One region of the Caballeronia sp. LP006 genome, then DNA from elsewhere that is predicted to be linked to it. Evidence: predicted binding sites of a transcription regulator. Region 1 holds the regulator's gene; each other region holds the start of a gene.

Region 1 (10,406 bases):
ACGGCCTCCGTTGGCCGCTCGCGACGCGGCTTCACGCGCAAGCCGAAGGCGACGTTCTCGAACACGGTCATGTGGCGGAACAGCGCGTAATGCTGGAACACGAAGCCGACTTGCCGCTCACGCGCGCCCACTTCGGCAACGTCCTCGCCGTTGAGCACGACCTGACCGGCATCGGCATATTCGAGGCCGGCGATCACGCGCAAGAGCGTGGTCTTGCCGCAGCCGGAAGGTCCGAGCAGCGCGACGAGTTCGCCCGACGGAAAATCCAGCGTGACGTTGTCGAGCGCGGTGAAGGTGCCGAAGCGCTTCTGCAGATTGCGAACGATGATGCTCATGATTGATCCACGCCTTCCATTTATACGGTTGCCTTCGCGTCGCTCAGCGTGGCCGTCATGCGGCGCTCCGCGAGCAGCTTCAGCCCGAGCGTGACGAGCGCGAGCAATGCAAGCAGCGACGCCACCGCGAAGGCGGCCGAGAAGTTGTATTCGTTGTAGAGAATCTCGACGTGCAGCGGCATGGTGTCGGTCTGGCCGCGAATGTGGCCCGAGACCACCGAGACCGCGCCGAACTCGCCCATCGCGCGCGCGTTACAGAGAATCACGCCGTAGAGCAGGCCCCACTTCACGTTGGGCAAGGTCACGCGCCGGAAGATCTGCCAGCCCGACGCGCCGAGCACGTGCGCGGCCTCTTCCTCGTCGTTGCCTTGCGCCTGCATCAACGGAATCAGTTCGCGCGCGACGAACGGGAAAGTCACGAAGATGGTCGCGAGCACGATTCCCGGCACCGCGAAGATGATCTGCACATCGTGCGAAATCAGCCACGGTCCGAACCAGCCCTGCGCGCCGAACATGAGCACGTAGATGAGGCCGGAGATCACGGGCGACACCGAGAACGGCAAGTCGATGAGCGTCGTCAGAAGCGCCTTGCCGCGAAACTCGAACTTGGCGATGGCCCACGATGCCGCGAGCCCGAACACCACGTTGAGCGGCACGGCAATCGCGGCGGTCAAGAGCGTGAGCTTGATGGCCGACCACGCGTCCGGGTCCTTGAGCGAATCGAAGTAATAGTCGATGCCTTTCGCGAAGGCCTGCACGAACACGGCGACGAGTGGCACGACCAGAAACAGCGCGAGAAACACGAGCGCGATACCCGTGAGTATCCAGCGCACGGCGCGCGGTTCGGTGACGGGATTGAGCCGGTTGGTCTCGCCGCGCGCGGCGGTGTTCACGGGAAGCGCCTTGCTGTTTGGCGTGCTCATGCGTGACCTCTGCCCGGAGTTCCGGCATGCAGCGAGGGCCCCGCGGCCACCGCGGGCGCCGCGCCCGTCTTGCTCGTGCGGCGTTGCAGGAACCATTGCAGCGTGTTGATGAGGAGCAGCATGAGAAAGGACACGCACAGCATCACGACGGCGATGGCCGTCGCGCCGGCATAGTCGTACTGTTCGAGCTTGGTGATGATGAGCAGCGACGTGATCTCCGATTTCATCGGTACATTGCCCGCGATGAAGATGACCGAACCGTATTCGCCGAGCGCGCGCGCGAACGCAAGCGCGAAACCGGTCAGAAGCGCGGGAAAGAGCGCCGGCAACACGACGCGGCGAAACGTCAGCCAGCGCGTGGCGCCGAGACATGCGGCGGCTTCTTCCTGTTCGCGCTCGAAGTCTTCGAGCACCGGCTGCACCGTGCGCACGACGAACGGCAAGCCGATGAACGTCAGCGCCACGAGCACGCCGAGCGGCGTGAACGCCACCTTGATGCCGAGCGGCGCGAGATACTGCCCGATCCAGCCGTTGCTCGCGTACACGGCGGCAAGCGAAATGCCGGCAACGGAGGTCGGCAGCGCAAACGGCAGATCGACGATGGCATCGACGACACGCTTGAACGGGAACGTGTAACGCACGAGCACCCATGCGACCAGGAAGCCGAAGATCGCGTTGATGACCGCCCCGCCGAGCGCCGCCGTGAACGTGAGTCGATACGACGCCAGCACACGCGGCCCGGTGACGGCGCGAACGAACTGCGCCCAGTCGAGCGTCGCGGTCTTGGCGAAGGTCGCCGCAAGCGGAATCAGCACCACGAGGCTCAGGTAAGCCACCGTGATGCCAATCGTCAGCCCGAAGCCGGGTAACGCACTCGGCTTTCGGAAAGTGAACGTTGTCATCTTTGCTTCATCCTTGATCGTCCTGCCTTCGGCGCCGGGGGATAAGCGCACTGTTTTTTTGTCTCGTCATGCGCGGCCGTCTTTGCGGCCGCTTTCATTGCGACTCGAGCGCCTCGCGGCGCCCGGTCTCTTGCCTGCTTACTGCGGCTGATAAATCGAATCGAACACGCCGCCGTCCGCGAAGTGCGTCTTCTGCGCTTTGGTCCAGCCACCGAAGGTGTCGTCGATGGTGTAGAGCTTGAGCTTGGGGAACTGCTTGGTCAGCTCTGCGGGCACCTTGTCCGAACGCGGACGATAGAAATTGCGCGCCGCGATCTGCTGGCCTTCGTCGCTATACAGATACTTCAGATACGCTTCGGCCAGCTTGCGCGTGCCGTGCTTGTCGACGACCTTGTCCACCACCGCCACCGGCGGCTCGGCCAGAATGCTCACCGAAGGAACCACGATCTGAAACTTCTCCGGACCGAATTCCTTGAGTGACAGGAACGCCTCGTTTTCCCATGCGATCAGCACGTCGCCCTGACCGCGCTGCACGAAGCTGGTGGTCGCGCCGCGTGCGCCGGAATCGAGAACGCCTGCGTTCTTGTAGAGCTTGGTCACGAACTCCTTCGCGGTCTCTTCGTTGCCGCCGGGCTTGTGTTGCGCATACGCCCACGCCGCCAGATAGTTCCAGCGCGCGCCGCCCGAGGTCTTCGGGTTCGGCGTGACGATCGACACGCCCGGCTTGGTGAGATCGTCCCAGTCCTTGATGCCCTTCGGGTTGCCCTTGCGCACCAGAAACACAATGGTCGACGTGTACGGCGATGCATTGTCCGGCAGACGCTTCTGCCAGTCCGTCCCGACGATGCCCTTGGAGGCGAGCGCGTCGATGTCGTAAGCAAGCGCAAGCGTCACGACGTCTGCCTGAAGCCCGTCTAGAACCGCGCGCGCCTGGCCGCCGGAACCGCCATGAGATTGCTTGAAGGTGACCGTTTCGCCGGTGTCCGCCTTCCACTTCTTCGCAAAGGCCTGGTTGAAGTCCTGATACAACTCGCGCGTCGGATCGTACGAGACGTTCAGAAACGACGTGTCCGCGTGCGCGGTGGCCGAGATTCCGAAACTCGCCGCCGTGATCGCCAGCGCGGCAAAGAGTTGTTTCGCGCCGCCCTTCAATCCAGCCCTGATGCTATACATTCCCCGTTCTCCGTCTTATCGAATTGACGGAATCAGTCTAAAGGCGAGCTTATATGATTAGAAATAATTGTTTCTCACTTTTTTAGATACAAAAGTGCTAAAGCGGGTTATTTCGCGGTTTGAGAGGCAAGTAGAGACGGTTCGAGCGCGCTGCAGCCTTGTCAGTAAAGGATCTGGCGACGAACTTCAAGTAAAGCTTGAAAAGCGCGAAATACTGTATAAAAATACAGTCATCTGTCCATCCATACAGTGCGCCGAGGCTCCAGCAAGTGACCAAACCCTCAAAACTTACCGCGCGACAGCAGCAAGTGTTCGAGCTCATCCAGCGAGCCATCGACCGCACGGGCTTTCCGCCCACGCGTGCCGAGATCGCTGCCGAGCTTGGCTTCAGCTCCGCGAACTCCGCCGAGGAACATCTGCGGGCACTGGCGCGCAAGGGCGTGATCGAACTCGCGGCGGGTTCGTCGCGTGGCATCCGCCTGTTGGGAGGCTCCGCGCGCATCGACCGTTCGGACGATCTTCCGCATCAGTTCACCTTGCCGCATCAGAGCATCATGCAGTTGTCGCTTCCGCTGGTCGGGCGCGTTGCGGCGGGCAGCCCCATCCTTGCGCAGGAGCATATCTCGCAACACTATGCGTGCGACCCTGCGTTCTTTTCGGGCAAGCCCGACTATTTGCTGAAGGTGCGCGGCTTGTCCATGCGCGACGCGGGCATTCTCGACGGCGACCTGCTTGCCGTACAGAAGCGCAATGAAGCGAAAGACGGGCAGATCGTGGTCGCGCGTATTGGCGACGATGTCACGGTGAAACGCTGGAAGCGCCGGCCAGATGGCGTGGAATTGGTCGCGGAGAATCCCGACTACGAAAACATCTTCGTGCGCTCCGGCAGCGGTGACTTCGCGCTGGAAGGAATCGCGGTCGGGCTCATCCGCTCCGGCGAGTTCTAACGCACGACTCGAGCGCGCGGCGCGTCAACATCGCCGCCCGCTTCGCCTCCTCGCCCTCGCGCGACGCGGCACGTTTCAAAAATTACAAGCATGACGGCCACCGCTCGCGGCGTGCCGCGGTGCGTCCTATCGTCTGTCGTCTGTCGTCCGCCGTCTGGAGAGTCATCATGGAACGTTTCGCCCGTTTGCTGCCCTTTCGTCAGTTTGGCCGTCTGCGTCATTTGCGCTCGCTGATCTCATGCGCCGTGGCGCGACCTGAAGCGGCGCCCGATCTCTTCGACGAGATGCCCGCGTTGCCGTCGCGTCAACCCGCCTTCGCCCGTGTGTCGCTCAATAGCGCGGTGCATGCGGAATCGGAACAGCGCGCGCCGGTGCGGGTGTATCGCAGTGAGTCGCGGGTAATCATGGTCGGCAATATCGGCGAGGTGTCGCGCATGATCGACCGGTGTATCGACGAGGAACGCGCCGGCGTTAGCAGCGGCATTCTGGCCTGAGCGCGGTCGAGCGTTTGCCGAGTGAATTTGAGTTATGTGCAATGCAGGCAGTCCGCAATCTATCGGCTGCAAGGAATGAAGCTCGGGATATATCCGGCGTGAACATGGTCAATCGTTCTTTCATGTCACCCATGTCACGCCAGGGGTCGTTCCTTCGCATGTCCCGCACTACGCGTTGTTTCGTCGCCGCGCTCGTCATTCTCTTCATCGTTGCAGGGTTAAGCCTTGTCTATGCGTCGCCCTATATCGCGCTGAACCGCGTCAAGCACGCGGCCGATGCGCGCGATGCACAGACCGTCAACGAATACGTCGACTTCCCTGCACTGCGTGAAAGTCTCAAAGAGCAAGTCGGCGCACTGCTGACGCGGCGCGTCGATATCCAGAAGAGCGGCAATCCGCTCGCGATCATCGGTGCAATGATCGGCGCGGCGCTCGTAGGGCCGCTGGTGGATTCCTACGCTACGCCCGAAGGCGTCGCCGCGATTTTGAATGGCATTCCGCCGCGGGGAGATCCAGGCGAGCATCCACCCGATGTCGTGCCACCGGTTCGAGACGGTCAGGCGGCGGCGAGTTCACCGCCGTCGGAAGCGGCATCGAGCATGGTTGCGACTCAAGAACCGCCGCGACAACCACCGCAGACCACGGCCGGATATCGCAGCTTCGATACGTTCGTGGTGACCTACCAGCACGGTGCCGGCGATGCGCGGTACTCCGCGATCTTTCATCGGTACGGGTTGATAACGTGGAAGCTGGTTGCGGTTGATTTGAACGGGTGAGTTCGTTGTTGGACAACCATTAAAGTGCCGGTAAGCGCTTCATGGCATTTTTTGCGGCGTTAAGCGTGCGCGGCCGTCACGCAAGGAGACGGCAGCTGGCGCTGATAGCGCAAAAGAGCACTGGCCGACGCAGGCCAGCCTCATCGCGCAAAGCTATCCTCAAACACTTACTTCGGCCCGGTCCGGCTTCGCCGCATAAGCCGCCTCATCTTCCGCTTCGGCCGACTCACCTGCCTGACAAACCGCAACCAATATGCTGCATGACACGCGATCGAGCAGCGGTGTGTTGCCCGCGCCCATCCACCAGCGCGCGAGACCGCTGCGGCATCGATGGCCGACCACGACCAGATCGACCTTGAGACTTTCCGCCAGCGTGGCGATTTCATCGATCGGATGCCCGAATGCGAAATGCCCCTGCGCCTGCAAGCCGCGTTCGCGCAGCCACTCCACGCCTTCTTGCAGGATATCGCGTGCGGCATCCTCGAACCGTCCGCATGCCATGTCGGTCAGAAGACCGGCGCTTTGCGCAATGCTCGAACGCATATCCACCACCGCCAGCACGTGCGTCTCCGCGTTCAAGGCAAGCGCGAGATTCGCGCCCTGACGCAACGCCTTGCGGCCCTCTCTGGAGCCGTCGTAGCACAACAGGATTTTTCGATAGCCTGACATCATGATCTCCCTGCCGCGTAGCCGATGGTGTCGGCAAATCGAGTGCGGCGCATCTTCATCATGGTAGGTCGCCTCATGCGTGGCAACGATGGAAAACGCTTACACGGCAACAAGCGCTAGCGCACACCGTGCCAGAGGCGTGCGAGCCTTGCCGGACAGGCTTGCGGCGCCATTTGCCAAAACAACAGGAAGAAGCGATGCACGCTTCGATCACAGGAACGATGCATGCGCTTGCATGCAAAGCGCCGCGCTGGTGCATTGGATTACACTAACCGGCTGAGTTTTCTCCTCGCAGGACCGCCGCATGACCGACATAAATCACCGAGCTGGCGCGAACTCGAACGCGGCGCCAGCGATCGAATTCAGCGAAGTCAGAAAACATTACGGCAAGCGAAGTGTCGTCGATGGCTTGTCGTTCGACGTTCAGCCTGGCGAGTGCTTCGGCCTGCTCGGCCCGAACGGCGCGGGCAAGACGACGACGCTCAAGATGCTGCTCGGCATTACATCGCCCGACAGCGGCACGATCCGTCTCGTCGGCGAACCCGTGCCAGCGCGCGCACGCTTCGCGCGGCAACGCGTGGGCGTCGTGCCGCAATTCGACAACCTCGATCCCGACTTCACCGTGCGCGAAAACCTGCTCGTCTTCGGCCGCTATTTCGGCTTGGCAGGCGCGCGCATGGAAGCCATCGTGCCTTCGTTGCTCGAATTCGCGCGCCTCGAAAGCAAGGCCCAAGCGCGCGTCGGCGAACTGTCGGGCGGCATGCGGCGGCGGTTGACGCTCGCGCGTGCCCTCGTCAACGATCCCGACGTGCTCGTGATGGACGAACCCACCACCGGTCTCGATCCGCAAGCGCGCCATCTGATCTGGGAACGCCTGCGCTCGTTGCTTTCGCGCGGTAAAACCATTCTGCTCACGACGCACTTCATGGAAGAGGCCGAACGCCTGTGCGACCGGCTTTGCGTGATCGAGGAAGGCCGCAAGCTCGCGGAAGGAAGGCCGCGCGAGTTGATCGAATCGGTGATCGGTTCGGACGTCATCGAAATCTACGGACCCGATCCGCAGGCGCTGGCCGCCGAACTGGAACCGTTCGTCGCGCGCACGGAGATCAGCGGGGAAACGCTTTTCTGCTATGTCGACGACCCGCAGCCCGTGCATGCGCGCGTGAAGGGCCGGACGGACGTGCGCTATCTGCATCGTCCGGCGAATCTCGAAGATGTTTTTCTGCGCCTGACCGGGCGCGAGATGGTGGACTAATCAAGCGATGGACACTTTCGATCGATCAGGCGCAAGCATCGAGAAAACACGCGTGCGAGCCAAACACGCCGATACGCTCTCGCCCATGAGCAACGCGCTTCCCGCCAACGCGAGCAACTGGATGTCGGTATGGCGGCGCAATTATCTGGTGTGGAAGAAGCTCGCCATTGCATCGATGATCGGCAATCTCGCCGATCCGATGATCTATCTCTTCGGGCTAGGCCTCGGTCTCGGCTTGATGGTCGGCCATGTCGACGGCGTGTCGTACATCGCGTTTCTGGCGGCGGGCACGGTGGCGTCGAGCGTGATGATGTCCGCGAGTTTCGAGGCCATGTATTCCGGTTTCTCGCGCATGCACGTGCAGCGTACGTGGGAAGCGATCATGCATACGCCGCTCACGCTCGGCGATATCGTTCTCGGCGAAGTGATCTGGTCCGCGAGCAAATCGGTCTTGTCGGGCGTGGCGATCATGCTGGTGGCGGGCGCGCTCGGCTATGCGAGTTTTCCGTCGATGCTGCTCGCGCTGCCCATCATCGTGCTTACGGGACTCGCATTCGCGAGCACGGCGATGATCGTCACAGCCATCGCGCCGAGCTACGACTTCTTCATGTTCTATCAGACGCTCGCGCTCACGCCCATGCTCTTGCTCTCCGGCGTGTTCTTTCCGGTCGCGCAATTGCCTGCTTTTGCGCAGCATGTGACGCAGGCGCTGCCGCTTTATCACGCGGTCGAGTTGATCCGCGCCGCCATGCTCGGCCGGCCCGTGCACGGACTCGCGTTGCATCTCGCGGTACTCGCGGCGTATTCGGTCGTGCCGTTCTTCCTGTGCGCGTGGCTGTTTCGCCACCGCATGATGAAATAAAGGGCGATGAATCATCGCCCTTTATCCCGACAGACAACCACGGATTTACTTCACGCCGAACTCTTTGTGGCCGCCGAAGCCGAAGCGCATTGCCGAAAGCATGCGCTCGGGGAAGGCTTCGGCATCGCGCGACCGGAAGCGCGTATAAAGCGCCGCTGACAACACTTGCGCCGGCACCGCTTCCTCGATGGCCGCTTCGATCGTCCAGCGCCCTTCGCCGCTATCGGCCACTTCGGTCGAGTAGCGTTCGAGCGAACCATCGCCCGCAAGCGCGCCCGCCGTCAGGTCGAGCAGCCACGACGACACCACGCTGCCACGCCGCCAGACTTCCGCGACGTCGGCCAGATCGAGCGTGTAGCGCTCGTTTTCCGGCAATTCGGTCGATTCCTTGTGCTTCAAAATATGGAAGCCCTCGGCATACGCCTGCATCAATCCGTACTCGATGCCGTTGTGCACCATCTTCACGAAATGTCCCGAACCGACCGGTCCGCAATGCATGTAGCCGTTCTCGACACGCGCATCGCGTCCGTCGCGGCCGGGCGTCAAGGGAATGTCGCCGCGTCCCGGCGCAAGGGTCGCGAGAATCGGATCGATACGGTTCACCACTGCGTCATCGCCGCCGATCATCATGCAGTAACCGCGCTCCAAGCCCCAGATGCCGCCTGACGTGCCGACATCGACGTAATGCAGGCCCTGCGATTTCAGCTCGGCGGCGCGGCGGATATCGTCCTTGTAGAAGCTGTTGCCGCCGTCGATGATCACGTCGTCCGGGCTCAGAATCTGCCGGAGATCTTTGAGCGTGTCCTCCGTGATCTTGCCGGCGGGCAGCATGAGCCAGACGACGCGCGGCGTGGCAAGTTTTGCGACCAGATCGCCGAGATCCTTCGCGCCGGTCGCGCCTTCGCTCGCGAGTGCGTCGGTTGCTTGCGGACTGTGATCGTAGACGACGCATTGATGCCCGTCGCGCATCAGGCGGCGTCCGATGTTGCCGCCCATGCGCCCCAGTCCCACGATGCCAATCTGCATGTCCGTTACTCCTTGCCGTTGTGTTTGACGCGTTCGATCTGCTTTTTCGCTTCTTCGTAGACGCGTTCCGGCGTGAAGCCGAATTTGGCCTGAAGCGCCTTCAACGGTGCGGACGCACCGAACGTGTGCATGGCGAGCACGGTGCCGAGCCGGCCGACGTAGCGGTCCCAGCCGAGCGTGCCGGCCTGTTCGACCGCAACGCGAGCATTCACCGCATTCGGCAACACCGATTCCTTGTAGGCTTCGTCCTGTTTCTCGAAGAGGTCCCACGAAGGCATCGATACGACGCGCGCCGCGATGCCTTCGGCCTTCAGCTTCTCGTAGACGCCCACGCACAGCGCGACTTCGCTGCCGGTGGCAAGCAACAGCACTTCGGGCGTCTTGCCGCCTTCGGTGTCGGCAAGCACGTAAGCGCCGCGCCGCACGCCTTCAGCCGACGCGTATTTCTTGCGATCGAAGGTCGGCAGCGGCTGACGCGTCAGCACGATGCACGACGGCTCCTTGTGATACGACAGCGCGACGCGCCATGCTTCGCCGACTTCGTTGGCATCGGCGGGACGCAGCGTGGTGAGGCCCGGCACGCCGCGCAACGAAGCGAGTTGTTCGATCGGCTGGTGCGTCGGTCCGTCCTCGCCCACGCCGATGGAATCGTGCGTGAACACGTAGACCACCGGCAGTTCCATGATCGCGGAGAGGCGGATCGGCGGCTTCATGTAGTCGCTGAAAATCAGGAACGTCGACGCATACGGCCGCATGTTGGACAGCGCGAGTCCATTGGCAACCGAGCCCATGCCGTGCTCGCGAATGCCGAAGTGCAGATTGCGGCCGTCGTAGCTCGTTGCCTCGAAACTGCCCGCGCCGTCGAACTTCAGATTGGTTTTCGTCGATGGCGACAAGTCCGCCGCGCCGCCGATCAGCCAGGGAATGGACTGCGCGATGGCGTTCAGCACCTTGCCCGACGACTCGCGCGTGGCGATTCCCTTTTCGTCCGGCTCGAAGGTCGGAATGCTCTTTTCCCAGCCTTCCGGCAGCTTCGCTTCGAGC
Region 2 (10,406 bases), on a different contig from region 1:
GGGATTCGCCGCCATGATCTTATGCCTGAATGCAATCCTCAAGCATAGTCATGGCGGCACGTTCGCCTAACCAATCTTTGCGAATATGGAAAGCAGTCAGCGCGATATCAACTCAATATCAACTGCCGCCGCGCGTCACGGGATCGTCGAAAAAGTAGTCTTTCCACGATTTGGGATCGTTCTTGATCGCGCCCACGCGATGCATGAACTGCGCAAGCGGAAAGGTGTTCTGCGGCTGGACCTTGAACTGCACCGCAGGGTCCTTGATGACCTTGAGGAGCAGATCACGGTCGAGCTTCGCGTTGTTCACGCGCAAATAGATGTCGGCCGCCTTCTCGGGATTAGCGGTGACGAAGCGCGCCGCATCGTTGAGGCCATCGACGAAAGCGCGATACGTCTTCGGGTTCTCATTGCGGAACTTCTCCGTTGCATAGAGCACGGTGGCCGAACTCGGCCCACCCAGCACGTCATACGAGTTGAGCACGATATGCGCTTTCGGATTGCCCGCGAGTTCCTGCTGCTGGAACGGCGGATTGCCAAAGTGCGCGTTGATTTCCGTGCCGCCCGCGATGATGGCCGCCGCCGCGTCCGGATGCGGCACCGCTTGCGTGAGCTTGTCGAGGCGATCGTACTGCTTGTCGCCCCATTGCTTGGCCGACGCGAATTGCAGAATGCGCGACTGCACCGAGACGCCCACGGCCGGCACCGCTATTCGATCTTTATCGCTGAAATCGGCGATGGTCTTCACGCGCGGATCGTTCGATACGAGGTAATACGGCAGATTGCCAAGCGACGCCACGCCCTTCACGTTCTGCTTGCCGTGCGTGCGATCCCAGATCGTGAGCAACGGACCGACGCCTGCCGCCGCGATATCCACGGAGCCGGACAACAACGCGTCGTTGATGCTCGCGCCACCCGAGAGCTTGGCCCAATCGACCTTGATATCGACGCCTTGCTTCTTGCCTTCCTGCTCGATGAACTTCTGATCGCGCGCCACGTTGAGCAGCAGATAAACCACGCCGAATTGCTCGGCCACGCGCAACGTGCCTTCCGCCTGCGCGGTCGCCGAACAGCCCAACGAGACGACGAGCGCGGCGGCGAGCGCGCGCAACGAACGCTTCCCGAAACGAGAATGCATGTGAGAAAACCCCGTGAAATAAGCGCTCAGAACGGCGCGTCGCCTTCAATGGTCGTGCGATACAGCTTGCGGCGTTCGTCGTCGGGCGTGCCGGCGGCCAAGTGCATGACCGAGCGGTTGTCCCAGAACACCATGTCGTGATTGCGCCACTCGTGGCGGTAAAGAAACTCCGGCTTCACGCTATGCGCGAAGATTTCGTCGAGGAGCGCGCGGCTCTCGTCTTCCGGCATGTCGATGATGCGCGTGGTGAAGTGCTCGCTCACGAAAAGCGCGCGACGCCCGTTCTCCGGATGCGTCCGCACAATGGGATGCACCACCGGTTTGACCTGCGCGATTTGCTCGGGCGTCAGGTTCGGGCGCCACGGACTGCGTTTCTGCAACTCGGCGTATTTGGCAAGATAGGTATGCTCCGCGCGGCGTCCTTCGACTGCGCGACGCAGATGCTCGGGCAACGTATCCCACGCAAGATGCTGATTCGAAAACAGCGTATCGCCGCCAACTTTCGGCAACTCCTGCGCATGCAGCAGTGAGCCGAGACTCGGCGTTTCCTTGTACGAGAGGTCCGAGTGCCAGAAGTGCCCGGCATCGCCGAGACCGATCGGCTTGCCGTTTTCGAGCACGTTGGAAACGATCAGCACTTCCGGATGCCCGGCGAGCGCGAACTGCTTGAGCACGTGAATTTGCAGCGGCCCGAAGCGCTTGCTGAACGTGACCTGCTGTTCCGGCGTGATGCGCTGGTCGCGAAACACGAGCACGTGATGATCGAGATGCGCGCGATGAATGCGCGCGAAATCGGCTTGCGAGAGCGGCTTGCTCAGATCGAGCCCGATGACCTCGGCGCCGAGCGGCGCGTCGAAGGCGCGAATTTGAATGGATTCGTCGATGGATCGATCGGCGGCTTGGGGCGAACTTTCGAGGGTCGGTGCGAGGGTCGTCACGATGTTCTTGAACGGCGCAAAGACAGCCAATCTACTTCGTCGCAGCCGTGCCGCCAACGAACGATCCGCGATTTGCTTATTCCCTTTGGCGCTTAACGCCTCAGTCGAACGGCAGTTCCACTTGAATCGGTTCGATGAAGCCGCCGTCCTCCCCGCGCACGCTCAACGCGCTCACGCGCACGCCGAGCAACCGCAGCCGTCGATCCAGCGTAATGCGCTTCACGCATTCGGTAGCGGCGCGGCGAATCTCGACGGGGTCGTCGGTGGAAACGGGAATGGTCAGATCACGCGTGAGCGTGCGGAAGTCGTCGAAACGCAGCTTGATGCCGACCGTGCGGCCTACGTAACCTTTGCGCTGTAGGTCGTCGGCGACTTTCTTGCACAGCCCCGTGAACGCCTCGGAGAGCTTCGCGCGGTCGTTCTTCGGATGCAGATCGCGCTCGAACGTGGTCTCACGGCTCATCGACTTCGGCTGCGAACTCACGACCACGGGCCGATCGTCCTGTCCCTGCGCGATACGCGCGAGCCATGCGGCGTAAGTGCCGCCAAAATGCGTCTGCAGAAATCCCAGGTCGGCGGCGGCAATGTCACCCACCGTCTCGATACCGAGCGCCGCCAGCCTTTCGCTCGCCTTGGGCCCGATGCCATTCACCTTGCGCGCCGCGAGCGGCCAGATGCGTGTGGGGAGATCGTCCATCGTCAGGATGGTCAGGCCGTCGGGCTTGTCGAGCTCCGAGCCGATCTTCGCCAGCAGCTTGTTCGGCGCGATGCAGATCGAGCACGTAAGCCCGGTGGCTTCGTGCACCGCGTCCTTCATGCGCCGGCCGATGCTCGCGGAATCGCCCGTCATGTCCGTCACGTCGATATAAATCTCGTCGATGCCGCGATTCTCTATCTGCGACGTGAACGCCGCGACGGCTGTCTTGAAGAGCCGCGAGTAATGGCGATACGACTCGAAATCCGTGGGCAGAAGAATGGCGTCGGGCGCGAGTTGCGCGGCCTTCATCATGCCCATGGCCGAGAACACGCCGAACTTGCGCGCTTCGTAAGTGGAGGTGGTGACGACACCGCGCCCCGCGTAATCACGCAGTTTTCTGAAACGGCGCGTGCCGTCGGCCAGCGTCTCGGGAATGGCATTGCGTCCGCCGCCGACCACCACCGGCTGACCGCGCAGTTCGGGATAGCGCAGCAATTCGACGGAGGCGAAGAACGCATCCATGTCCAGATGCGCGATACGGCGAGGCGTGGGCGTGGCGGGCGTGTCCATTGCCTAGAACGGACGCGTGCCGACAAGGCCGGAAGACGACGACGTGCGAAGGACGTGGCTGAACATGCGCAGGCGCGAAGAACGCAGGAAATGCGCATACTGTACATTCATACAGTGATTCGCGCTAGTCTGCCTTATGTCCCTAGCGGCGCTCGGCGCAAATCCGCAGCCCGGTCAGCCAAGAATGCTTAAATTGCGAATCAGGTAGTCATTGAACATCGGCACGGTGAACGCGATATCACCATGGGACGGACTGTAGATCATGCCTTTGTTGATGATCTGCGCGCGGCGAGGACCGAGACTCTGCGGGGTTTCGCCGAGCGCGTCCGCAACGTCGGACGAACGATAAGGGCCACTGCCTAATTTCGCCATGGCAATGACGTATTCGCGTTCCTTGGGCGCCAGGCGATCGAAGCGAACTTTGAAGAACCCTTCGTCCAGACGCTTGAGCGTTGTCGACTCGGCGCGCCTTGCGTCGCTTACGGTAATCGTGTCGCCGACGGCGAGGTTCCAGGACTGATGGCCCCACTCCTGCAGAAAGTAGGGATAGCCTCTCGTCTTGAGGAAAATCTCTTTCAGAGCAGCATCGTCGATAACGGCGCCTTCGTCGTTCACTGGTTGACGGATCGCTGCCTTGGCATCGTCCTCAGGCAGAGCACCGACCTCCGGGTAGTGAAATAGCCGCTCCGCATACGATTTGGCTTGTCCCGACAGGGCCGCAACCTGTGGCAAGCCGGCGCCGAAAAACAGCACGGGCAAGCGCGCCTGGTTGATCTTGTGCAATGACACGATGAGAGCGGCTAGGTCTTTTTCGCTTAGGTACTGGACTTCATCGATCAGGAGCGTCCAGGCTTTACCGGCAGCTTTAGCGGCCTCGCCGATACGCACGAACAGTTCTGGAAGATCATTCTCGAGGTCGCCGCTGTCCGCGACTCCTACTTCGGGATCCACCGCGATCGAGACATCGCCATATTCCAACTTGAATGCGGAGGCAAACGACCTCAACGCTCGCAGCGCGTCGTAAGTCTTCGCCTTGGCATTGGCGGCGACGGACAGTTTTCGAAGCACTTGATGCATGCGTGGCAGCAGTTGCTCACCCAACGATTTGTTCTCGGGCGCCTCGATCATGGAAGTGACGTGGCCACGCTGATTAGCGAGCGCTTCGACTGCGTTGAGCAGCACGGTCTTGCCTACGCCGCGTAAGCCCAGAAACATTTGCGAACGGCTGGGCTTACAGAGCACCGCGCGTTCAATGGCGATACGTGCGTCCTCGATGATTGCTTCACGCCCAGCGAGTTCGGGCGGCTGGCTACCGGCGCCGGGCGCAAATGGGTTCCGAACCGGATCCATGACTATGACTCTATAACAATATATAGCGAAGTATATCTTGACTACCTTATACTTTCCTATATTTGGCTAGATAGAGCACGTGGCGCTAGCGGCCTGCGGTTGGCGGCGCGACCGCCCTCACGACTCGCCTACGCAAATCGGTCTACTCCGGAACCCGCTTCTCCGCCAACGCCCGGCGGCAATCCTCCAGAATGGGTCGCACCACGCCCGAATTGAAGTTGAGGTCTTCGCTGTCCAAAATCTCTTCGACCGCTTCCCGCGCCCAGTCGGATTCGAGGATGGCGCAATGTCGCGCCGCAAGATCGCGTGCAATGGCAGAGAGTTTGGCGATAGCAAGCCAGTCGGCTTCGCGCTGATGCCGGTCGAGCCACTTGCGCGCGGCTTCGACATGGAATGACGGCGCGGGCCAGTCGCCGTTGAGATAGTACGCACCGAGGCTGCCGCACGTCAGCCAGCAAAGCAGTTCGACACGGTCGCGGGCACTGAGAGTACGAGGCACTTCGTTCATGGCGGCGTTCACGAGAGACGTTCGACGGAAAGGGCAAACGCGCTGCTGTACATCCATCCTTGTGTGAAACCTGTGTGAAAGAAGATACCACGCGATGGTGCGACGCGGCAGCCCATTCGCGTGCGCTGGCGTACATGTTTCGCAGGCTCAACTCTGTGCTGGCGACTGCATGTGCGAGCCATCATTCAACGCTAATTCGCGCGCCTTATTCTGGTTTCCATCGACGAGCCATACTGAATACCGAACGCAGGCCGTCGCCAACCGTCCGCCTAAGGAGCGCATCATGTTCGAACGTCTTTCCAGATTCTTTTCCGCCACCGACGACCATTCGCACGACGACTACTTTGCCTCGTCGGGCGATCACGCCGAACTCGAGCGCCGCATGCGTCAGGTCGAGGAAAGCGACCACGCGTACAGCATGACCTTCTGCGGATCGATCCCGCGTCGCCCCGACGACCCTTACGCGTGACACGCCCTCACTTCGCTTCGTCGCGTCCCGCCTGTCCCAGCATCACGGTCCAGCCGAGGCCGCGCACGTTGCGGATCACCGCTGCGCCGAACTTTTTGCGCACCGAATGGATGATCACGTCGACAGCGTTGCTTTCGACTTCCTTGCCCCAGCCGTAAAGCCGGTCTTCGAGTTGATCGCGCGAAAAGATGGTGCCGGGCCGCTCCATGAGTGCGTGCATCAGCGCGAATTCCTTCGCCGATAGCACGCCGGATGTCTCGCCGCACGTAAGCGTGCGCTGGTCGAGGTTGAGATTGATCGATTCGTCGCCGAGACGCGAGGTGGCATAACCCGCCTTTCTGCGCAGCACCGCGCGGATGCGGGCCAGCAGTTCGGGCGTGTCGAAGGGCTTGAGGAGGTAGTCGTCCGCGCCGAGGTCGAGCCCTTGCACGCGCGTGTCGAGGTCGTCGCGAGCCGTGAGGATCAGCACCGGCGTCGCGTTGCCCGCCGTGCGCGCACCACGCAACACTTCGAGGCCGGACATGCCGGGCAAGCCGAGATCGAGCAGTACTACCGTGTATTCAGCGGCGTCCATGGCCTCGCGGCCCGCCTGGCCGTCGCGCACCCAGTCCACGGCGTAATCGACGTCCTTGAGGGCGCGCATCAGGCTGGTGCCGATCTGTACGTCGTCTTCGATCAGTAGGATTCGCATGTTGGGTCCGCACACCGCATTGACGCGACCAAGCTGACGCGGTCATCACCCGCGCGCAGCACGCGATCCCATTGTAATAGGCACAAAACAGCGCGGCCATTCCTTTTAAGCGGTGGCTGTCGCGGCGTTTGCCTCGGTAGCCACGCCGCTTTCCTCGACCGGAAAGCCAATCGAAGCGACGATGCCCGACCGCCCGTCATCGCGATTCCGAAGTGACACATCGCCACCGTAGCGCTGCGCGATCGCCTTCACGATAGACAAGCCGAGCCCGCTACCCTCGATATCAGGGTTAGCCCTGAAGAAGCGGTCGAATACGCGCGGCAACAGTGTTTCCGCGATCCCCGGCCCCGTATCGACGACATCGACCCATACCATGTCGCGCTCGCGCCGCATACGCAAGTCGATGGTGCCGCCATCCGGCGTATAGCGCACCGCGTTCGAAACGAGATTCTTCACCGCCATGCCGATATCCGTTTCCACCGCGCGCACGTGGGCCTCGACCATCTCTTCGGCGCCGATATCGAGGCCGCGTTGCAGCGCAATCGGCAGGACATCGGCCACGGCGCTCGTTACGACCGTGGCGATATTCACCCGCGTGAGCGGCGTCGCGCCCATCGGGGCATCGGCGCGCGCCATGCGCAGAAGCTGCGTGATGAGGCTGCCCGCGCGTCCAATGCCGCGTCGCAACTCGCGAAAACGCTCCTGATTGCCCGGCGCGATGTGCGGCGCGAGATTATCGGCCTGCAATTGCAGGGCCGTGAGCGGCGTGCGCAGTTCATGCGCGGCATCGGCGATGAACTTGCGTTCCGACTCGATGGATTGCGCGAGGCGCTCGATCATCGTGTTGATCGAATGGATGAAGGGCGCGATTTCGGCGGGCACGCCGGAGGTGGGCAACGGTTCGAGATTGGCGGTATCGATGCCCTGCACTTTCGCGCCAAGGCGTTTGAGCCTGCGCAGCGAGCGGCTCACTACGAGCGCGACCGCGATCCACACGAGCGGCAACAGCACGACGATGGGCCAGAGCGTCTGCGTCGCGGCTTCCCGCGTGAGTTCGCGGCGCACGGCGTTGCGCTGCGCCACTTGAATGGTCATGGTCGGGTCCTGACGCGTGAAGACGCGCCACGATTCGTCGTTGACCTGATAGCTGCCGAAGCCCGCGGTTGCATCGCGCGGAAAGCGCAGAGAAGGATCGGTCGTGCGAAACGGCGTGGCTTCGTCCGGCTTCCACACGACGACCACGACATCGCGATCGTCCTGCGTGCCGCGCGCGGGATTCTGCGGAATGCCTTCGGCGAAACCGTCGCGCATGCGGGTCGCCACTTGTTCGAGGCGCATGTCGAGCAGTGCGTCCATGCCGGTCCGGCAAAGATGATACGAGCTGATGCCCTGCAGCAAGCCCACCGCGCTGACGAGCAGCCCGAGCGCGACGACCAGTTGATTTCTCAGCGATTTGATCATGTGAAGACGCATCGAGATGAAAAGACGCGGACCGGCTGGCGTCTCGATTCTACTAGCGGCTTTCGGCGGCTTCGGACTTTTCGATCTTTCGGCGCGGGGTTCTGGCATCGACGTGCTAAAAAAGAAGCGCCGGTCCGGGTCGGAGCCGACGCTCGAAGCTGAGGAGAACGAGGATGTGAACCCACCTTCTGTCCACGAACCCAGCGTATACCCCGATAGTTAGAGAAAAATGAGGACGAAGAGTCGGGCGAAGCGAGCAGGCTTTTTCAGCAGGCGCTACCATTGCAGTCGACCGCTTCATCATCGAGTTCATAGGCGATGCCGCCCCGCCGCACAACGGCTGATGCAGCTTCGCCTTGGCCGTATCGCCTTCTTCGTGTAAGCCCGCCTGTTGCCGCGCGCCGTATCCGCCTCGCGTGGCGGCGCCATTCCTTTCATGGAAACGCATGCCACAAGCCAGACAAACCGTTCGTCCGCTCGTCATTGCCGCCGTGATGGCGTCGATGGCAATGGTCGCGATCGAGGCCACCATCGTCTCCACCGCGATGCCGCAAATCGCCACGCAACTCGGCGGTCTCGATCTCTACAGCTGGGTTTTCTCGTCGTTTCTGCTCACGCAGACCGCGCTCACCGTGGTGTTCGGCAAGCTCGCCGACCTTTATGGACGCAAGCCCGCGGTGCTCGTGGGCATCGCCATCTTTTTGATCGGCTCGGTGCTCGCGGGCTTTGCCTGGTCGATGCCCGCAATGATCGTGTTCCGCTTGCTGCAAGGCGTGGGCGCGGGCGCCATTTTGCCGGTGGTGCTGACTATCGTCGGCGACCTTTACCCGGCGCATGAACGCGGCAAGGTGCAGGGCTATTTGGCAAGCGTGTGGGCGGTATCGGCCGTGCTCGGACCCATGGTCGGTGGTCTGCTCATCCGGCAGTTCTCGTGGGCGTGGATCTTCTGGATCAACGTGCCGATCGGCTTTCTCGCCGCGCTGCTGTTCGTCATGTTCCTGCACGAAGAGAAACGCCACGGCCGCCCGTCGATCGACTTCGCTGGCGCGTTCTTTTTCACCGCCGCCGTCGCCGCGCTGATGATGGCTCTGACCGATGCCGGCCACGCCAGCAACACGCGGGTAGCCGTGGAAGTGGCGGTGCTGATTGCGAGCGCGTGCCTCTTCGTTTGGCAGGAACGCCGCGCCGCCGACCCGATGATCAACTTCGGCCTCTGGGCACATCGCCCGATTGCAGCGGGCAACGCGGCGACCCTGCTCGCCGGCATGGCGATGATGGGCCTTACCACTTTCCTGCCGATGTACGTGCAGGGCGTGATGCATCGCTCACCGGTCGAAGCCGGCTTCACGCTCACCATGATGATGGTCGGCTGGCCAAGCGGCGCCACGTTCACCTCGCGGACGTTCGCGCGCATCGGCCTGAGGCGGCTTTTGATCGGCGGCGCGTTCTTCATTCCGCTTGGCTCGCTGCCGTTCGTGTTCCTCAACCCGGACATGAGTCCGGTGTGGGCGGGAATCGGCTCGGCGGTCGTCGGCTTCGGCATGGGCGTGACGAGCGTCTCGTGCCTCATCCTGATTCAGGAGATCGTGAAGCCGCACGAACGCGGCAGCGCGACGGCATCCAATCTCTTTGCGCGCAATCTCGGCAACACGCTCGGCGCGGCGGTGTTCGGCGCGGTGCAGAACTACGGTCTAACGCATGTGACCGGCATGCCCGCCGTCCACGCGGATCAGTTGAAGCGTTTGTTGACGAGCGTGCCGGGCGACTTCGCAAGCAATAACGAGATCCGCCTTGCACTGCACCATGCGCTGCATTTGACTTTCACCGCGATGTTCTTCGTCGCGCTCGGCGCGGTCGTCTCCATGCTCTTCATGCCCGCCGTGAAGATCAGCCCACGGCGCGAGACCGTGCTCAGTCCTGTGCACGAGTGAGCGGACTGTCCTCCTTGTCCTTGGGCGATGTACCCGCGCTATTGCCGTTGTCCGCGGGTGCGTCGTCCGATGCGATCATCTGCACGGTAACGCATTGCCGCGAAGCCGTGCCGAATCCCCTGGCGAGCGCATAAGAAGCGGCAAGCGACGCCGCGATGAGAAAGATGATGCCGAGTTTGCGAGTCATGTGAATGCTCCATGAAGGGTTACCGAAATCACTTCACGGGCCTTCTCTCACTGCCTGACGGTCGCGCGGCCTCCTGAAATGTGCCTGCAGTCTAAGCGCGCACGCCCGTGCTGAAATCCCCTCTAAAGCGCGGATAATATTGGGTGGACGAAATCCCGACAAGAAGCGGAAGCAGCACACGAAGGGTTAAACTGCTGGCGCGCACGCGGCGTTTTCATGTGTCGAAAACACCGCTGCATGACGAACGCGGATTTTCGAACACATCGCGGTCGTTGCGTTTGCAACTTCTCAACCTGAGCGCCGCCCATCAGAACCATGACTACCTTGCGCACTGCCAGGCCAGCGGAACCGGCGTCCGACAAGCCGAATGACTCGACTATCGAAGACGAGCGCTATCACACGCTTGTCGATGCCATCGAAGATTGCGCGATCTTCATGCTCGACCTTAATGGCTGCATTACCACCT
Region 3 (10,406 bases), 1.1 Mb from region 1:
ATCCGCTTGCGAGATCGGCCGCGCTCGCCGCGTTCTCGGCCACGGCAAGCCGCGCCGATGCCGCGAGCGACAAGCCCTCGCCCACCCGGCTGCGCGCCAGATAATCCTGATACGCGGGAATCGCATACGCGGCCACCACGCCGACGATCGCCAACACGATCATCAGTTCGATCAGGGTGAAACCTCGCGTCGCCGCGTCGCCGGCAGAGCGCAGCCAGCCGTGCATCGCGCGCCAGGCACGCGGCGAATTCGTGTTGCAGGTGATCGTTGTCATCGGTACTCCCAAAAGGACAAAAAGCGCCCGGATGCATGATGCAATCCAGACGCTTCGATCTTATTCAGGGAGCTTTAGCGGTGACAGTCGGCCGAATGGCTAACGTGGGGGCCTGGGGTGAGCGTCTTTCGGTAAAGGCCTTAGCGTGAGCGCGTTCCCGGTCAACGCGATTGGGCGGAGTGCGCCTCAGTCACCGCACTGCATAGAACAGCCTCACCCCGGCGCCCGTTTAGCACTGGCGAGCGCGCGCCGCTTGATCAGCACGCCCGCCGCGACCACGAAAATCGCGCCCACCGCTCGCGCGGTATACCCGACGAGCTCCGTGTTCAGCTCGGGCCATCGGTCGATGAAGGGATCGTCGATGATCAAGCCGCCCGCGATCCACCCGAGCAACGCCGCGCCAAAAAGCACGATGACTGGGAAGCGATCGAGCAGCTTCAGCACCAGCGTGCTGCCCCACACGATGAGCGGAATGCTCACTACCAGCCCGAAGACGACGAGCGTGAAGCGATGCCGCGGGTCCGCCGCCTCCGCCGCGCCCGCAATGGCGATGACGTTGTCGAGGCTCATCACGGCGTCCGCGATGACGATGGTCTTGACCGCTGTCCAGAGCTTGTCCGATGCGTTGATCTCGTGCGCGTCGTGGTCGGGCTGCATCAGCTTCACGCCGATCCACAGCAGCAGGATGCCGCCGACGAACTTGAGGAACGGGATATCGAGCAGAAACACCGCGAACGCGATCAGCACGACGCGCAGCACGATGGCGCCGAGCGTGCCAAGCAAGATGCCACGCGTGCGCTGGCCGTCGGGCAAACCGCGACAGGCGAGCGCGATCACGACCGCGTTGTCGCCACCGAGCAGAATGTCGATGACAATGATCTGAAGCACCGCGCCCCAATGGAGCGTCGCAAAAAAATCGAGCATGTAGTAATAAAAAAAGCGAGGAAGCCAACGCTCCCTCGCTTTCTATTCGGCGGTTACGAAAGGATTCGGTAAGAGTACCAAACCCCAGGCCGTTCTGCCGATAAACCCGCTTAGATCACCGACTTCAACAGACGACCCATTTCCGACGGGTTCTTCGTGACCTTGATGCCGCACGCGTCCATGATTTCGAGCTTGGCATCGGCCGTGTCCGCGCCGCCCGAGATCAGCGCGCCTGCGTGACCCATGCGCTTGCCCGGAGGCGCCGTGACGCCCGCGATGAAGCCAACCACCGGCTTCTTCATGTTGTCCTTGATCCAGTAAGCGGCGTTCGCTTCGTCCGGACCGCCGATCTCGCCGATCATGATGACGGCGTCCGTTTCCGGATCGTCGTTGAACATCTTCATCACGTCGATGTGCTTGAGACCGTTGATCGGATCGCCGCCAATACCGACTGCCGACGACTGGCCAAGACCCAGCGCCGTCAACTGACCCACTGCTTCATACGTCAGCGTGCCCGAGCGCGATACCACGCCGATGCGACCCTTGCGGTGGATGTGACCCGGCATGATGCCGATCTTCAGTTCGTCCGGCGTGATCGTGCCGGGGCAGTTCGGTCCGAGCAGCAGCGTCTTGCGATTTTCGCGGCGCATGCGGTCCTTGATTTCCAGCATGTCGCGAACCGGAATGCCTTCCGTGATGCAGATGGCGAGATCGAGATCGGCCTCGACGGCTTCCCAGATCGCGGCGGCGGCGCCCGCGGGCGGAACGTAGATCACCGATACGGTTGCGCCCGTTTCGGCCTTCGCTTCCTTCACGCTCGCGTAAATGGGGATGCCTTCGAAATCTTCGCCGGCCTTCTTCGGGTTCACGCCCGCAACGTACGCTTCGCGGCCGTTCGCGTATTCGCGGCAGGCGCGCGTATGGAACTGACCGGTCTTGCCGGTGATGCCCTGCGTGATGACCTTCGTGTCTTTGTTGATCAGAATCGACATGTAGTGACCTCTGTTCGTTTGGCGTCGCGACGCTTTCTCATATGGAAAGCCCGCGCCGCCATTCGTGTCTGGTGGAACGCTCTTGTCAGACTAGGAAGCGGGCGCGCTTACTTGCCTTCGGCCGCCGCGACGACCTTCTGCGCGGCTTCTTCCATGCTGTCGGCGGAGATGATCGGCAGACCGGAGTCCGCGAGCATCTTCTTGCCGAGGTCTTCGTTCGTGCCCTTCATGCGCACGACGAGCGGCACCTTCAGGTCCACGGCCTTCGACGCGACCATCACGCCTTCCGCGATCACGTCGCAGCGCATGATGCCGCCGAAGATGTTGACGAGGATCGCCTTCAGGTTCGGATTCTTGAGCATCAGCTTGAAGGCTTCGGTTACCTTCTCGGTCGTGGCGCCGCCGCCGACGTCCAGGAAGTTGGCCGGCTCGCCGCCGAACAGCTTGATGGTGTCCATCGTGGCCATGGCCAGACCCGCGCCGTTCACGAGACAGCCGATGTTGCCGTCGAGCGAGATGTACGCGAGGTCGAACTTCGACGCTTCGACTTCAGCCGGATCTTCTTCGTCGAGATCGCGATACGCGACGATTTCCGGGTGACGGAAGAGCGCGTTCGCGTCGAAGTTGAATTTGGCGTCGAGCGCGATGACCTTGCCGTCGCCGGTCAGGATCAGCGGGTTGATTTCCGCGAGCGATGCATCCGTCTCGTAGAACGCCTTGTAGAGACCCTGCAGAATGGTGCGTGCTTGCGGCAACGATGCGTCTGGAATGCCGATCTTGCGCGCGAGGTCGTCCGCTTCGGCGTCCTTCAAGCCCGTGGCGGGATCGACCGGCAGCTTGTGCAGCAACTCGGGCGTCTTTTCCGCGACTTCCTCGATGTCCATGCCGCCTTCGCTCGACGCCATCACGACGACCTTTTGCGAAACGCGGTCGAGCACGAGGCCGACGTAAAGTTCCTTCTTGATGTCCGCGCCTTCTTCGATCAGAAGACGGTTCACCTTCTGGCCCTCGGAACCGGTCTGGTGCGTGACGAGCTGCATGCCGAGGATCTGGTTCGCGTATTCGCGGACCTGATCGATTGACTTCGCGACCTTCACGCCGCCGCCCTTACCACGGCCGCCAGCGTGAATCTGCGCCTTGACGACCCATACCGGGCCGCCCAGCTCTTCCGCGGCCTTGACCGCATCATCCACCGAGAACACGGGTTTGCCGCGCGGGACCGCGACGCCGAATTTCCGCAGGATTTCCTTACCCTGGTACTCGTGAATCTTCATGCGTGATTCCTTCAGTCTGAGAGTTGGAGTGAACTTCGATTTGCTGAACCGCTGATTTCATCGATTCTTGTTTGAATGCTGATCGCCGCGTGCGCGCTAGGTGTCGCGCGGCTTGGTGTCGCTTGTGCCTGCGCGCTCGAACCAGCGCGGATAGTACTCCTCGACCGCGGGGCCGTCGAAGCGCAATGCGTGACAGCGCCCGAGTTGAAACGGCGGTGTGTCCGATGCTGCCTTTGCGTCCTTCGAATCGAACGGATTACCCGATTCGGTATTCCAGACCTGACCCGCGAATCCCTGGATGGCGACGGTCGGCAGGACGGCGCACAACTCGGTGAGATGCGTGCAAGCAGCCGCGCCGCCAATACGCTGATTGACTTCGCGGCGAAAATTCTTGAGGAGATTGAGCCCGATGAGCGAGCGATAAGCGGGATTGGACTCGGCGCAGAGACCAGCATAAGGCGCCCACTCCGAGGACGCTTCTGCGCCGACGATAGTGAGTTCGCGGTCGATGGTGATGCGTAGCCAGAGTTCATGGATTGGCTGACCGTATGGCCGTACGCCCGTCACGAGTTGAAAGTCGCGCGTCTTCTCGTCGGTTAGAACGGCTTCGATGTCCCAAAGGCCGTCATCTCGCTCGAACGCTTCAATCCGAATCGCGCGACGATGGCGCAATTGTCGGGAAACGGGCGGGGAAAGAGGCATGCTGGACCAAAGCCGGAACGGGAAAACCGTGGAATTTTAGCATATTGGGTATTTCAAGCCGGGGATGACTCAGGCACCAGAAACGTGCGCGGGGAAAGCTTGAGAAGCCTGTGCTTATTAACGCTTCGGCGCGGTGCGGGATTTTCTTCCCGCCTCGGAGCTTGCATGCACGCGGTCGTTTGAAATCACTTCTTACTTTGGTGGACTAGAAGCCCAACGCGCGGATGTGGAAACATGAGCCCGAACTCTTTGCATGCGCGCGAAACCTGAAATTACTCAGCGGTCGAAATCCGCCAGCACGACGAGGCAAGCGCGTGGAGCATGGAATAATTAACCTAATGCTTCGCGTGTGAATGGTTTTGAACCGAGTCGTGATGGAATGCGGCTTCGCCATGAGTCCAGCACGTGTAAGCATGAAATGTATGCACGCGGCGCTCGGGCAATCACATGGCGCTCGAATGCGCCCGTACTGAACTAGACGGCGTTCGCCATCAATCGTCGATGACTTCGTCGGTCCAGTCTTCGTCGCTTCCCTTCAACACCTTGCTGATCGTGCTCATGGAAAAGCCGCGCGCCGCGAGAAAGCGCGCTTGCTTCGCACGCTCCGCGGGCGTTTCCGGTACGACGCCGTACTTCCTCTCCCATACGGACTGCGCTCGCGCGGTTTCGGTCTGCGCGAGTTTGTCGGCAGTTTCGCCGATGAGCGTCTCTCCCACTGCATGACGCTTCAATTCGTGGATGATCCGGCTGCCGCCCATGCGCGCCGCTCTTCGATGCACGACGCTTTCGACAAAGCGCTCGTTCGAGAGCCAGCCGTCGCGTTCGAGGCTATCGAGCAGTGTTTCGAGCGAATCGGCTTCTTCGACGTAGGGACGCAACTTGCGCGATAACTCCGCGCGGCTATATTCCCGACGAGACAGGTAAGCGAGCGCGCGTCCTTTAAGCGAACGTTGCGGACGCTTGGAATCTTTGACTTCGGCAGCGGAAGTTTTGCGAGCGCGTTGACTTGAACGGCTGTAGACCGATTCGGATGCTGTGTTGACGCCTGCATCCGGCGTGCACTGCTCGAAGGGCTCGAAAGGATCGGCGTCTTCGAAGGCGTCGATTGCAGATGATTGGTTTGGATTGGCAATCCGGCTTGCCAAGGGTGACGCGTTCTGCGCACGGTTGGTCGCCAGAGTCGGCCTTTCCACTGCCGGCTTGGAGGTTGCGTTTCTCGACGGTGCGTTGCCCTCACGAATGGACGCTGCCTGCATCAGCAACGCGCGGGCTTGCTCCAGACGCGCCCGGCGATCTTCGGACGACGGTGTCTGACTTTCCCGGACAGCAGCAGCATCAACATCGGCCGCCCTTGCGTCCAACTCAGCAGCATCACGCGCATTCACCGGCAACTCTCGCCGCCAGCCACCACGCAACGCCTTCGCCGAATCGCGCGACTGAGTGTCACGCGACTGAGGATCACTCGCGCCGTTCGGATCATCAGAACCAGCAGACCGCCCGAACCTTCCGTCCGTTCTGCCAGCCTTCGATCCGAACCGGCGCTTCAACATCGTCAGTGACCAAGTGAGTATCTAAACAACGAGACGACGACTATGTGACGATAAAGCGACAACTCACTCGTCCGCCACCGTGGCGCCCGGCGCCACGGCGTCAGCCATTGCCGCCACGCCGAGCGACTCGCGGATCTTGTTCTCGATCTCGCGGGCGATGTCCGGGTTCTCGCGCAGGAATTCGCGCGCGTTGTCCTTGCCCTGACCAATACGCTCGCCGTTATAGCTGTACCAGGCGCCCGCCTTGTCGACCAACTTGGCCTGCACGCCCAGGTCGATGATCTCGCCCTGACGCGAAATGCCTTCGCCATAAAGAATGTCGAAAATGGCTTCGCGGAACGGCGGCGAGACCTTGTTCTTCACGACCTTCACGCGCGTTTCGTTGCCGATGACTTCGTCGTTCTTCTTGATGGAACCAATACGGCGAATGTCCAGGCGCACCGACGAATAGAACTTCAGCGCGTTGCCGCCCGTGGTGGTTTCCGGGTTGCCGAACATCACGCCGATCTTCATGCGGATCTGGTTGATGAAGATCACGAGGCAGTTCGTACGCTTGATGGTGCCAGTTAGCTTGCGCAGCGCTTGCGACATCAGGCGCGCTTGCAAACCAGGCAGCGAGTCGCCCATTTCGCCTTCGATTTCCGCCTTCGGCACGAGCGCCGCGACGGAGTCGATGACGATCATGTCGATGGAGCCGGAGCGCACCAGCGCATCCGCGATTTCCAGTGCCTGCTCGCCCGTGTCCGGCTGCGAGATCAGCAGTTCCTGCGCATTCACGCCGAGCTTCTGCGCGTATTGCACGTCGAGCGCGTGTTCCGCGTCGATAAACGCCGCCGTGCCGCCGACCTTTTGCATCTCGGCGATCACCTGCAGCGTGAGTGTGGTCTTGCCCGACGACTCAGGCCCGTAGATTTCCACGACACGGCCGCGCGGCAAGCCGCCGACGCCGAGCGCGATATCCAGACCGAGCGACCCTGTCGAGACCACCTGAATGTCTTCCACCACCTCGCCTGCGCCGAGCCGCATGATCGACCCTTTGCCGAATTGCTTTTCGATCTGCGCGAGCGCGGCGGCCAATGCCTTGCCCTTCTCCGCAGTCATGCCAGCCGGGCCTTTCTTGCTTTCTTCCATGAATCGTCCTTTGCTATGATGAACGGCGTCTGAGGCGGGTGCCGGCAAGCTCGAAACGAACTCGAGCCCGTCTGTAGCACTCCCGCAGACACTGTATAAAAAAACAGTAGTTTTTGCAAGCCCGATCGCGCGACGCAGTCTTTTTTCCACGCCGCGCGCACCGCGCAAAAACCGCAAAACACCTGGAGACCGCCGCGCCGGGCGAAATGCGGTGTCGGCAATGACTGCGCTTTGCCGCGCACGAAGGCGCACAACACGATGCGAATCCTCATTGCCGAAGACGACAGCATACTCGCGGACGGTCTCATTCGATCACTCCGCCAATCGGGATACGCCGTCGACCATGTGAAGCATGGCGTCGAGGCAGATACCGCCCTTTCGCTGCAAACTTTCGACCTCCTGATTCTCGATCTCGGCCTGCCGCTCATGCCCGGTCTGGAGGTGCTGCGCCGCCTGCGCGCACGCAATTCGCAGATGCCGGTTTTGATCCTGACGGCGGCCGACAGTGTCGACGAACGCGTGAAGGGACTCGACCTCGGCGCCGATGACTATATGGCCAAACCCTTCGCGCTCAACGAGCTCGAAGCGCGCGTTCGAGCGTTGACGCGACGCGGCGCGGGTGGCGGTCCGACTGTCGTGAAGCATGGTTCGCTGGCGTTCGACCAGGTCGGACGCGTCGCGCATATCGGCGAGCAAGTCGTAGACCTGTCCGCGCGCGAACTCGGCGTGCTCGAAGTGCTGCTCCAGCGCATCGGGCGGCTCGTGTCGAAGGAACAGCTCGTGAATCATCTGTGCGAGTGGGGTGAAGAAGTAAGCAACAACGCAATCGAGGTGTACGTGCACCGCTTGCGCAAAAAAATCGAAGCGAGCGGCGCGCGCATCATCACGGTGCGCGGGCTCGGCTACACGCTGGAAAAAGCCGTCGCCACCGTCGACAACGGCGCCGTTGCCCAACCCGCGGCGAGCGATTCCCTGCCCGCCAGCCCTCAATACAAGTAGCCGCGCATGGCGTCGCCCGTTTCCACCGAACCAAGCGAAGCCCGGCACGGACACGACCACGCCGCCACCGAAAGCGACACCGACGCCAAGCGCGACGCGCGCTACGCCAACCCGTTCGCGCCTCCCGACGAACTCGAACCCGACAACGAAACGCATCCGCGCTCGCTCTTCGGCGAGATTCTCGACTGGATGCTTGCGCCGCTTCTGCTGCTCTGGCCGATGAGCATCGCGGTGACGTATCTGGTCGCGAAGTCGATTGCCAACGGTCCGTTCGACCGCGCGCTCGAAGCCGACGTCTACATGCTCGCGCGCCAAATCCAGCCGGTGAACGGCGTCGCCGAACTGCGTCTACCCGATGTCACGCGCGATTTCCTGCGCGCCGACAACGTCGACAGCGTGTTCTTTCAAGTGCTCGGCACGCGCGGCGAACTGGTCGGCGGCGACCGTGACATGCCCTTGCCGCATGACGACGATCGTCCGCAGCCGGGCATCGTCGAATTTCGCGACGACGCCCTGCGCGGCAACGACATTCGCGTCGCCTACACGACGGTCGATGTGCCCGGTCTCGCACCGGGACGCGATCCCGCCGAGACGCAGCCGGTGCTCGTGCAGGTCGCCGAGACGCTGGACAAACGCAGCCAGCTCGCCAACGACATCATCAAAGGCGTGATCCTGCCGCAGTTCGTGATCCTGCCGCTCGCCATCGTGCTCGTGTGGTTCGGCCTCTCGCGCGGGCTCGCGCCGCTGCACGCGCTGCAGTCGAACATTCGCGCGCGGCGTCCGGACGACCTCTCGCCGCTCGAAGCGGCCCGCGCGCCGCCCGAGATCGCGCCGCTCGTGGCGTCGTTCAACGATTTGCTCGTGCGGCTCGAACAGAACATGGAGTTTCAGAAGCGCTTTATCGCCGATGCGGCGCATCAGATGAAAACGCCGCTCGCCGGCCTGCGCATGCAGGCGGAGTTTGCGTTGCGCCAAGAGGTATCGACGGAAGTGCAGCGCTCGCTCGAACAGATCGCCACGAGTTCCGAGCACGCGGCGCGGCTCGTCACGCAATTGCTCGCGTTGGCGCGCGCGGAAAATCGCGCGACGGGGCAGATTTTCTCGCACGTCGAACTGACCGATCTCGCGCGGCTCGCCGTGCGCGACTGGGTGCAGGCGGCGCTCGCGAAGGGTATCGATATCGGTTACGAGGAGCCCGCGTATCCCGTCGAAGTAGAGGGCAACGCGGTGATGCTGCGTGAATTGCTGTCGAATCTGATCGATAACGCCATCCGCTACACGCCTCCGAGCGGACGCGTGACCGTGCGTGTGCGGACCGGCGAGCACGATCTCGGTCACGTTCATCTCGAAGTGGAAGACACCGGACTTGGCATTCCGAGCGCCGAACGCGAGCGCGTGCTCGAGCGTTTCTATCGCATTCTCGGACGCGAGGGCGACGGCAGCGGCCTCGGTCTCGCCATCGTCAAGGAGATCACGGCGATGCACGGCGGCACGCTCGTCATCGAAGATCATGTGTATCAGGAAGCGCCGCGACTGGCTGGAACGCTGGTTCGCGTGAGCTTACAGCGGGTTTTTCCTATGCGGGACAAACCCTGAGCCCGCCCAGCGCCCAACACCTCGACAAACAACATAAAACGCGCATTGACGCAAGAATGAACGAGATAAAAAGAAAATAGCAGATGGTTCGCCGAAGATGTACTTTATGCGCCGATTCAACACGCATCCGAGCGAGTCAGAACGCCGTAAGTTTTCGTTCCAATAATCGTTGCACCGGAGCGCCTCGGGCGTTTCCGACACGTACGCGAATTCAAATCAGGAGACGATTCATGGCTACGGTTGAGGGGCGCATTTCCCACGCACCGATGACGAGCGAGGAAAGGAAGGTCATCTTCGCTTCGTCGCTCGGCACGGTGTTCGAGTGGTACGACTTTTATCTGGCGGGCTCGCTTGCCATCTACATCAGCAAGACGTTCTTCTCGGGCGTCAATCCGACCGCTGGCTTCATCTTCACGCTGCTCGGCTTCGCGGCGGGTTTCGCGGTGCGTCCGTTCGGCGCGATCGTGTTCGGGCGGCTCGGCGATATGGTCGGGCGCAAATACACGTTTCTCGTGACCATCGTCATCATGGGTTTGTCGACGTTTCTGATCGGCTTCCTGCCCGGCTACGCGACCATAGGCATTGCGGCGCCGGTCATCTTTATCGCGATGCGCTTGCTGCAGGGCCTCGCGCTCGGCGGCGAGTACGGCGGCGCGGCGACCTACGTCGCGGAGCACGCACCGGCCAACAAGCGCGGCGCATGGACCGCGTGGATCCAGACCACGGCGACGCTTGGCCTTTTCATTTCGCTGATCGTGATTTTGGCGGTACGCACGATGGTTGGCGAAGAACAGTTCGGTGCCTGGGGCTGGCGCATTCCGTTCCTCGTGTCGATCCTGCTGCTCGCGGTGTCGGTGTGGATTCGCATGAAGCTGCATGAATCGCCGGTGTTCGAGCGCATCAAGTCCGAAGGCAAGACTTCGAAGGCGCCGCTGACCGAAGCGTTCGGCGAATGGAAGAACCT

Evidence for each region. The regulator LexA, encoded in region 1, represses DNA repair genes until DNA is damaged. The targets are predictions, from matches to a motif close to ACTGTATNNNNATACAGT.
Region 2: dinB (DNA polymerase IV) is a predicted target of LexA. The motif match lies at 3,442-3,459, and genes of this name have one in related genera.
Region 3: recA (recombinase RecA) is a predicted target of LexA. The motif match lies at 6,938-6,955, and genes of this name have one in related genera.

What each region holds. Positions count from the first base shown of each region.
Region 1 is NZ_JARTVW010000005.1:1,970,592-1,980,997, forward strand. Features, by position in the region: gene P9250_RS25765 (sulfate ABC transporter ATP-binding protein) at 1-335, opposite strand, end outside; gene cysW (sulfate ABC transporter permease subunit CysW) at 356-1,258, opposite strand; gene cysT (sulfate ABC transporter permease subunit CysT) at 1,255-2,160, opposite strand; gene P9250_RS25780 (sulfate ABC transporter substrate-binding protein) at 2,299-3,333, opposite strand; gene lexA (transcriptional repressor LexA) at 3,603-4,280, shown strand; gene P9250_RS25790 (hypothetical protein) at 4,448-4,774, shown strand; gene P9250_RS25795 (DUF2939 domain-containing protein) at 4,933-5,550, shown strand; gene P9250_RS25800 (universal stress protein) at 5,710-6,219, opposite strand; gene nodI (nodulation factor ABC transporter ATP-binding protein NodI) at 6,524-7,474, shown strand; gene P9250_RS25810 (ABC transporter permease) at 7,560-8,336, shown strand; gene gnd (phosphogluconate dehydrogenase (NAD(+)-dependent, decarboxylating)) at 8,382-9,446, opposite strand; gene tkt (transketolase) at 9,368-10,406, opposite strand, start outside.
Region 2 is NZ_JARTVW010000004.1:1,396,291-1,406,696, reverse strand. Features, by position in the region: gene P9250_RS16535 (ABC transporter ATP-binding protein) at 1-15, opposite strand, end outside; gene P9250_RS16530 (ABC transporter substrate-binding protein) at 119-1,138, opposite strand; gene P9250_RS16525 (TauD/TfdA family dioxygenase) at 1,165-2,022, opposite strand; gene dinB (DNA polymerase IV) at 2,177-3,343, opposite strand; gene P9250_RS16515 (ATP-binding protein) at 3,518-4,693, opposite strand; gene P9250_RS16510 (hypothetical protein) at 4,836-5,201, opposite strand; gene P9250_RS16505 (transcriptional regulator) at 5,485-5,670, shown strand; gene P9250_RS16500 (response regulator transcription factor) at 5,678-6,361, opposite strand; gene P9250_RS16495 (HAMP domain-containing sensor histidine kinase) at 6,467-7,822, opposite strand; gene P9250_RS16490 (MDR family MFS transporter) at 8,269-9,753, shown strand; gene P9250_RS16485 (hypothetical protein) at 9,734-9,940, opposite strand; gene P9250_RS16480 (PAS domain S-box protein) at 10,256-10,406, shown strand, end outside.
Region 3 is NZ_JARTVW010000005.1:913,859-924,264, reverse strand. Features, by position in the region: gene P9250_RS21045 (pilin) at 1-226, opposite strand, end outside; gene P9250_RS21040 (TerC family protein) at 488-1,198, opposite strand; gene sucD (succinate--CoA ligase subunit alpha) at 1,309-2,190, opposite strand; gene sucC (ADP-forming succinate--CoA ligase subunit beta) at 2,298-3,464, opposite strand; gene P9250_RS21025 (DUF2889 domain-containing protein) at 3,561-4,166, opposite strand; gene recX (recombination regulator RecX) at 4,658-5,422, opposite strand; gene recA (recombinase RecA) at 5,780-6,847, opposite strand; gene P9250_RS21010 (response regulator transcription factor) at 7,106-7,846, shown strand; gene P9250_RS21005 (sensor histidine kinase N-terminal domain-containing protein) at 7,853-9,442, shown strand; gene P9250_RS21000 (MFS transporter) at 9,673-10,406, shown strand, end outside.